Regions from separate parts of the Blautia sp. DFI.9.10 genome, predicted to be linked through region 1. Evidence: riboswitches for the same ligand, from Rfam matches in the RefSeq annotation. Region 1 holds a riboswitch; the other holds the start of a gene.
What was found. Region 1 has a riboswitch for cobalamin ahead of NE671_RS11760 (ABC transporter permease). Riboswitches for the same ligand answer to the same signal wherever they lie in the genome.

Region 1 (4,082 bases):
TCCTACGGTTCCTGCAATGGCAAGTGCCACAATAAAGACCGGCATAGCCATAAATACATCAATGATCCTCATAATTATGGAATCGATTTTTCCACCTACATATCCGGCAAACAGTCCGATAGGCACCCCGACACATACAGTAATCAGAAGCACCGTAAAGCTATAGCTCAGTGAATACCGGCTGCCCCAGAGAAGTCTTGATAAAATACATCGTCCCAGCTGATCAGTACCTAAAGGATATGCCGCCGACGGATTCTTTAATTTTATCGAAACATCCACAAGCAGTGGATCATGCGGCGCTAATACAGGTGCAAAAATAGCTGCCAATGCAAAAATTATGACCACCATCAATCCTATTTTTGTTTTCGGTGACCGGAATACTTGTTTCCAGTACAGATTCTGGATCATGCTTTTTTCTGTTTTCTGCTTTCTTCTGCTTCCCATTCTATGATCTCTCCTTTACTTTAACTGGATTCGCCGGTCAATCGCAGAATAGGCGATATCCACAAGAAAATTTAATACTACAATGCCAACAGCCAGAATAAAGATAAAACATTGCAGCACCGGAGTGTCTTTTGAGATCACGGATTTCAATGCCAGATTTCCGATTCCCTGAATTGAAAAAATACTTTCTATCACAGCTGAGCCACAGAAAAAACCGATCACAATTGATACCAGACGTGTCAGCACAGGAATCAGGATATTTTTCAGACCATGACGCAAAATTACATTTACAGATGACAATCCCTTAGCTCTGCTGGCACGTATGTAATCCTGCTTCAGCACCTGTATCATATTGGTACGGATCAATCTCGTCATAATTCCAAAGAAACTGATATCCATGGCAAATGCCGCAAGAATCGGGATGCCTCCGGCATCTCCTCCGATCACGGAAATCACTTTTAGCTTTACTCCAAATATATAGAGCAGCATCAGACCGATCCAGAAAGATGGCATAGATACACTGAGGGACGACAAAATGCGAATGACTTTATCCAGAACTCTGTTTTCATAAATTGCCGACAAAATTCCAAGAGGGACTGATACGATCATCAACAATAAAAACGAAGTAACTGCCAGTTTAAATGTCTGTGGAAAATATCTTTTTAATTCCTCAAAAGCCGGTTTTCTGGTAGAATATGATTTTCCAAAATCGCCATGAAGTGCCTGATCCAGCCATTTCCCGTATTGTACCAGCACCGGCTGATCCAGTCCTTCCTCATGCCGTACTTCTTCTACCTGCTCCGGTGACGGATGCTCATATTTTTTCTCCGCCAGCACTCTGGCAGCATCACCTGCCGATATAAAACTCAGCATAAAAATAATAAATGTAACCGCCAGCACTACCGGAATCATAAATATAAAACGCTTTGCAATTACTTTTCCCATCTTCATCTCTCCTCATTTTTTATCTGTTTATTGTTTTTAAAATAAAAAAAGCTGATATGATCCAGCATCATATCAGCACAAAAAACAAACCTCCACCTCAGGCAGAGCTTATTCCTTCTGTATCCCATCCGAATCAGAATTCTTCTGTCAAAAAGGCAAGTCTCCTGACTCCAGTTCTTCCTACTTACCATCTTCCCGGATCTCTCCAGTGATATTTTGGTTTTCGTCCCTGTCACAGTAGCGGTGGCTGTTCTGGCATTTCACCAGATTCCTTATTAAGTACTTTGTACACCCTTCTGACTATTCAATTTTCATAGTTGCAATGAATAAATATTATAATATCATACTTTTCTTTTTATATAAATAGTTTTTTGTCAAATATAAAATATCTGAACATTTCATAGTGAAACCCGGATATTTTCTGCCTGTATTATTATAGATCCCTTAAGTAAATAACATTATGTATGAACGGTGACTTCTTTATATTTCCGTATAATGATCATATAACTTACGAATAATAAAACAGCTGCACTGCTCCATGCACAGATCTCTGCATAGTATATTCCATCTTCACCGATCAGTTTTGGCAGCAGCAGCGCAACACTGACACGCATGATAAATTCTGCAATGCCGCTGGCAAGCGGAATCAAAGTATTACCCAGGCCCTGGATAGCGGAACGATACACATACAGCAAATACAGCACCCACAAAAAGACAGCCATGATAAACAAATACTTATATGCTATATCCAATACCTGTCGGGTCTGATCCGGTTCACCGGATACAAACAGGGACAGTACATTACGTCCAAACAGTACCATCATGCCGGAAATGAAAGCCGAAGTGAGCACTGCCATATAAGTGCCGCTGCGCACGCCTTTTCGAATCCTCTGGTATTTTTTTGCACCAAGATTCTGGCCCACATAGGTTGTAATAGCATATCCATATGAAACGGCAGCCATCTCCAAAACCCCATACAGCTTGTTCGATGCCGTAAATCCCGCCACAAACAGAAAACCAAATCCATTGATCACATACTGTACCACAAGTCCTCCCACGGAGATGATCACATTCTGTATCGCAAGAGGAACCGCCAGTTCCAAAAGCCGCAGGCTCATAGAGGGTTGCCTGTAAAAGTCCTTCTTTTCCAGGCGGATATCCGGGATTTTACGTAATACGATCAAACAGTACAAGGCTGAAAATCCCTGTGCGATAACGGTTGCCACTGCTGCTCCGGCTATACCCCAGCCAAAAACCGCCACAAATAACAGATCCAGTCCCACATTGATCACTGCTGCCACTGTCATTGCGATCAACGGAGATCTGCTGTTTCCAAGTGCCCGAAGGATCGCTGCAAATATATTATAAGCAGCTATGATCGGGATTCCCGCAAAAATCAGCCGCAAATATAGCATTGTCAGATCAATGACATTATCCGGTGTCTGTAAAAATAAAAGAACATGATAAACTGTACCTTCACTTACTGCGAGTACGACCACAGACAGTAATGCTGTCATGATATAGCTTTTCGCTACTGCACATTTCAGATTTTCCTTTTCCCTTGCTCCATAATACTGAGATACAAGAATAGAAAAACCCTGTGTGATACCTGTCATGATCCCCAACACCAGCCATACCAGCCAATCTCCGGCCCCTACTGCCGCCAGTGCTTCAACTCCTACCACTTGTCCGACGATCATGGTGTCTGCCATTGTATAAAACTGCTGAAAAATATTTCCAAGCATCATTGGTATGGCAAAAGTTATGATCAGTTTTCCGGGAGATCCGGCAGTCATATCTTTTTCATTAGTTCCCATAAGAATCTCCTTTTCTTTTCATCCTTGACCGCTATTTTACAAGGGACTCTTACGAAACACAAGCCTATTTTTTCACAAAGTTTTTCTCATATTTTTGGTAGCTATTACATCTTTATAATCATTATTTTTAATGGATCATTTTTGCCACGCCTATCTTAAAACTCTTTCTTCTTCATGGCGCTCATACTATACTTATACGAAGCAAACCATATAAGCAGACTTAGCACAATGAGGGCAATCCCGATTTCAAGATCCCCTATTCCCCCTATCATATGCAGAATACTTTCTTTTAATCCCAAGTTAGTCTTCACAAAAGATCTAATTGTATAACAAATCGCAAAAATAATTAAAATTGCGATTGGCAGTACAATTCGCCCTTTCTCTCCTTCGAACCTTATCCTGATCGCGATCATAATTCCCGCAATTGCCTGAAACACAAAAAATGTGATCAACTCCATTGCCAGCATTTCCAGATCAAACACCTCTTCAGGATTTATGAGTACCATAATTCCTGCACAGATCATTCCAATGCACCATCCACATACTGTCATGATAAAGGAAAAAATATATTTTTCTCTGACATATATTTTTTTATTTACGGGTAAAGAAAATAAATATGTGTAACCATGGCCATTTTCATCATAACTGATCGTATTACCTGAATATATCGCCAGAACAGATGGGATATACATTGCAATGAAAGCAGCTGCCTTTTTTCCTGTAAGTATAAAAAACAATGCTACAAACACTAACACCAAAAAAAGATTACCACCTTGCCGAAAAAACAATCGAAAATCCTTTTCCAAAAGCCCTCTGATTCCTTTCATCATCTTTCGCCCCCTGTCAACATCAGGATCACCTGATCGAGTGATCCGC
Region 2 (4,082 bases), on a different contig from region 1:
TCAGGATATGCTGAAAGAAATTTATATGTAACAAATAGCAATAAGAAACGCGAGAGGAGAATCTGAGATAACCCGGGTTCTCCTTTTTTAATGTCAAAATCATTAATAAATGTTACAAAGTTTTAAACTAATTAATAGAAAATCCTTGCAATCCAAATAACACTGTGTTAATATATAAAAAGATTGAAACAAGATATTGCAAAAGTGTTACAAAGAAAACCAACGAAGCGGATGGTCAGATCCGCTGTATTAAATTAGAATCAGATTGCGAGGGTGAACAGTCATGAAGAAAAGGATATTATGTCTGACACTGGCGCTCATCATCAGCGGAGCACAGGTAGTCAGCGTAAGCGCAGCAAGAGAAGATGAGGCAGCACTTCAGCAGGAGATGGATGCGACCAACGAACAGCTGAATGCGACTTATTCCAGATTGGATGAGCTTTCCTCACAGAAGTCACAGATTGAAGGCGAGATTTCAACTCTTGATGCCAATCTTGTAAACGTGATGGTTTCGATCCAGACACTGGAGGGAGATATCTCCAATAAGGAAGCCGACATTGCATCTACACAGACCAACCTTGAGAAGGCCAAAAATGCCAAGCAGAAACAGTATGAGGCAATGAAGAAACGTATCCAGTATCTCTATGAGAAGGGTGGAGATGATGCATGGTTCCAGATGATGCTGAATGCAGAGAACCTGTCTGATCTTCTTACAAGAGCAGAGTACACACAGAAGACTTATGAGCAGGACCGTAAGAGTCTTGAAAAATATTCCAATACGATCCAGCAGGTGGCAAACCTGGAGGCACAGTACACACAGGAGAAGGCAGAGCTGGAGGGAATGAAGCAGGAATATGAGGCAGAGTCCCAGAACCTGCAGGCACAGCTGGATGAGAAGCGTGCCACATCCGCAGATTATGATAATGAGATCGCCTACGCACAGCAGCAGGCTACAGATTATGCCAACCTTCTTGCAGAGCAGACTGCAGAGCTTCAGAGATTAGAGGCTGAGCGTATTGCAGCAGAGGAAGAGGCAAGACGTCAGGCCGAGGCTGAAGCAGCAGCGAGAGCACAGGCTGAGGCAGAAGAGGAAGCAAGACGCCAGGCAGAGCAGGAAGCACAGCAGGATGAGGCGGACGAGAGCGAAGACGTACAGTACGATGAGGACGGCGACGTGATCGAGAATGCAGATGAGGATACTGCAGAAGATGACACCGAGGATGTGGATGAAGATGCAGACAATGGTGAGAATGATGATGCGTCCGAGGATACTGAGAATACAGAGGATAATGCAGACGCAGATTACGATAACAGCACAGACGCATCTGAAGAAAGTGCAGAGGACACATCTAATGCAGAGGATACATCTTCAGACAGTGACAGTTCTTCTTACAGTAGCGGTTCAGGATCTTCTGTTGTGAATTATGCTACACAGTTTGTGGGAAATCCTTACGTATGGGGTGGAACAAGCCTTACCAATGGTGCAGACTGCTCCGGATTTGTACAGAGTGTCTATGCGAACTTCGGAGTCAGCCTTCCGAGAACCTCCTATGAGCAGCAGAATGCAGGTACAGAAGTATCCTACGCAGATGCACAGCCGGGAGATCTGATCTGCTATGGCGGACACGTGGCTATTTACATGGGTAATGGCCAGATCGTTCATGCATCGAACTCTCAGGACGGGATCAAGATCAGCAATGATGCTACATACAGAACAATTGTATCTGTAAGACGTCTTGTATAATAAAAACGTACAACAGAAAATAAAAATACAGCAGCCCGACAGCAGTTTGTCGGGCTGTTTTTAACGTCGGAAAAAATACTGAAAAACCCATGGAACGGAGTGAACAGCAACAAAATATGCTCAAAAATGTATAAATATTGAAAACAGTATTGACATATAATTAACGGGATGTTATTATAATGTCAGTATAATTCCATATTGAACATAGCAAGTGCTGAGGATAGCTGACAGTTATATATTGATTATCAGAAGTCCACAGAAAAGGGAATCAGGTGTGAAACCTGAGCGATCCGGTCACTGTAACGGAGGAGCGAATCTCATAGTCCATTGTACGTATGTATGAGAAGGAGAGAGGAGTCATGATCCCGGAGCCAGGAAACCTGCTTGTTATGGCGAGGTTAAACTTCCGTGTAAAGTGTAACAACCATTTCAGGGACTCCGCACCCCTGGGACGTTGTCTACTTTTTTACGAGAGTAGGCATTTTTTTATGGAATGCGCCTGTTCATATGAATTATACATGATTAAATGGCAGGCGATACTACTCCGGATACATTCGTTCCCTCCGCGCACTCATGAACGGATTATATTTCTACCCCGGGGTGGCATCGCTACCTCTTTTTTATAGGAAAAAATTATGTGTGGTTATGTCAGGAGAGGAGAAAAGAGCCATGGAGAAACCATACTGGGAAGGCAAAGAATACTCTTACTTCAGCCACAAAAACTGTGAGTATTTTCCGTGCCATAAAGGAGCAGATCCGGAGAACTTCAATTGTCTGTTCTGCTATTGTCCTTTATATGCACTGGGAGATAAATGTGGTGGTAATTTCCGCTTTACGGAAAGCGGGATCAAAGACTGCACCGAATGCAAGCTTCCTCACAGAAGAGAAAATTTCGGATATGTTACAGGTAAATATAGCGAGCTTGCGGAAATTGTACGGAAGCAGCGGGAAAAATAAAAAACAGGCCAGTTCAGATACAGGAAAATGTATATTCCTGTGTTTGAACTGGCCTGTTTTGTTTGGGGTGGACAATATCTGTTATCTGTCGAAAAAGATACAGAAGATCATTCTCTGGTTTGGAGAAAAACCTTGAGTCTGGGAATCTGGTTGTTGAGGATCAGCTGTTCCGGAAACATGGCCTGATGAACAAACTCAGCAGCACAGGTAAAATCTCCGATATGCTCCGGGCCATGGCTGTCACTGGAAAGAAGCAGCGGCAGATCATATTTGCGGCAGCATCGAAGGATCTCGAAACAGTTTTCTCTTGTGTCGCCACGATAGCCATAAGGTGCAAGAGAAGCTTCGTTGATCTCAAAGATCGTGCCGGTTTCCCTGGCAGCCCTTGCAAGCGCATCATAATTAACCGGGTAATGAGTGTTATCACTATGTCCGAGGATCTTTACACAGGGGTTTTTCATTACATTGATAAAAGCTTCTGTGTTTTCGGCTCTGGTACCGCAGCGGTAATTCCAGGCATGCATGCTGGCAATGGCGTAATCAAGTTTACATAATAATTCCTGATCTAAATCTACCGTCCCGCTGCGGTCAAGGATATTCAGTTCAATTCCGTAGAGTAATTCTACACCGAAATGTTTTTTGGGAGAATAGGTAAGGCTGCGGAAATAGGAGGAAGTTCCGGCTGCCAGAGTGCCGGGACCGTGATCAGTGATTCCGAGAAGCCGGAGACCTTTCTCAGCAGCTGCGCGTGCCATGTTGGTGATGGTACATTCCGTGCCGTGACCACTGGCGATGGAGTGGGTATGCATATCAGAAAGATACATAAAAATACACCTCTTTTACTGTTTGAGAACATGTGACAGAGCGGAATACGAATGTCCGCTTTGCATAAATTTTTTCTGAAAAACAAAGGAATTCCTATATAAATCCAAGTATGGCAGAGCAGAAAAACAAAGTCAATAGAGAAAAACATAAAAATACAAAAAACAAATAAAATCAACAGGGCACAACCGATAAAAACCACAAAAACAGCTAGAAACACATGTTGGATTTCGTTGACATCGAAGTAGGGGTAAGGTATAATAAAACTACATGAGCACATAGCCGGACAGGAGCGGTTCTGGAAGCGTAGAGGCAGACAGATCACCAGAAACAACCGGTTATGAGAAAGGAGAATCATGGAGAAATTTCATATAGCAGATGTTCCGAAAACAGACAGGATCACACATCTTGTAGATAATCTTTATGCAAAGATGCCGGTGATCGAATCTGCCAGAGCAAAACTGATCACAGAGTCTTACAAAGCAACAGAAGACGAGCCGATCATCACCCGCAGAGCCAAGGCATTTGCCCACATCCTGCACAACATTCCGATCATCAT

Region 2: it holds a riboswitch for cobalamin, as region 1 does, so the genes downstream of both, NE671_RS04690 (cysteine-rich small domain-containing protein) here and NE671_RS11760 (ABC transporter permease) in region 1, are expected to answer to the same signal.

Annotation. Positions count from the first base shown of each region.
Region 1 is NZ_JANGAA010000019.1:33,962-38,043, reverse strand. It holds gene nikC (nickel transporter permease) at 1-444, opposite strand, end outside; gene NE671_RS11760 (ABC transporter permease) at 460-1,389, opposite strand; cobalamin riboswitch at 1,527-1,700, opposite strand; gene NE671_RS11755 (MATE family efflux transporter) at 1,848-3,206, opposite strand; gene NE671_RS11750 (ABC-2 transporter permease) at 3,362-4,036, opposite strand; gene NE671_RS11745 (ABC transporter ATP-binding protein) at 4,033-4,082, opposite strand, start outside.
Region 2 is NZ_JANGAA010000005.1:46,918-50,999, reverse strand. It holds gene NE671_RS04695 (C40 family peptidase) at 284-1,744, shown strand; cobalamin riboswitch at 1,977-2,146, shown strand; gene NE671_RS04690 (cysteine-rich small domain-containing protein) at 2,414-2,701, shown strand; gene NE671_RS04685 (phosphatase) at 2,809-3,525, opposite strand; gene NE671_RS04680 (glycyl radical protein) at 3,880-4,082, shown strand, end outside.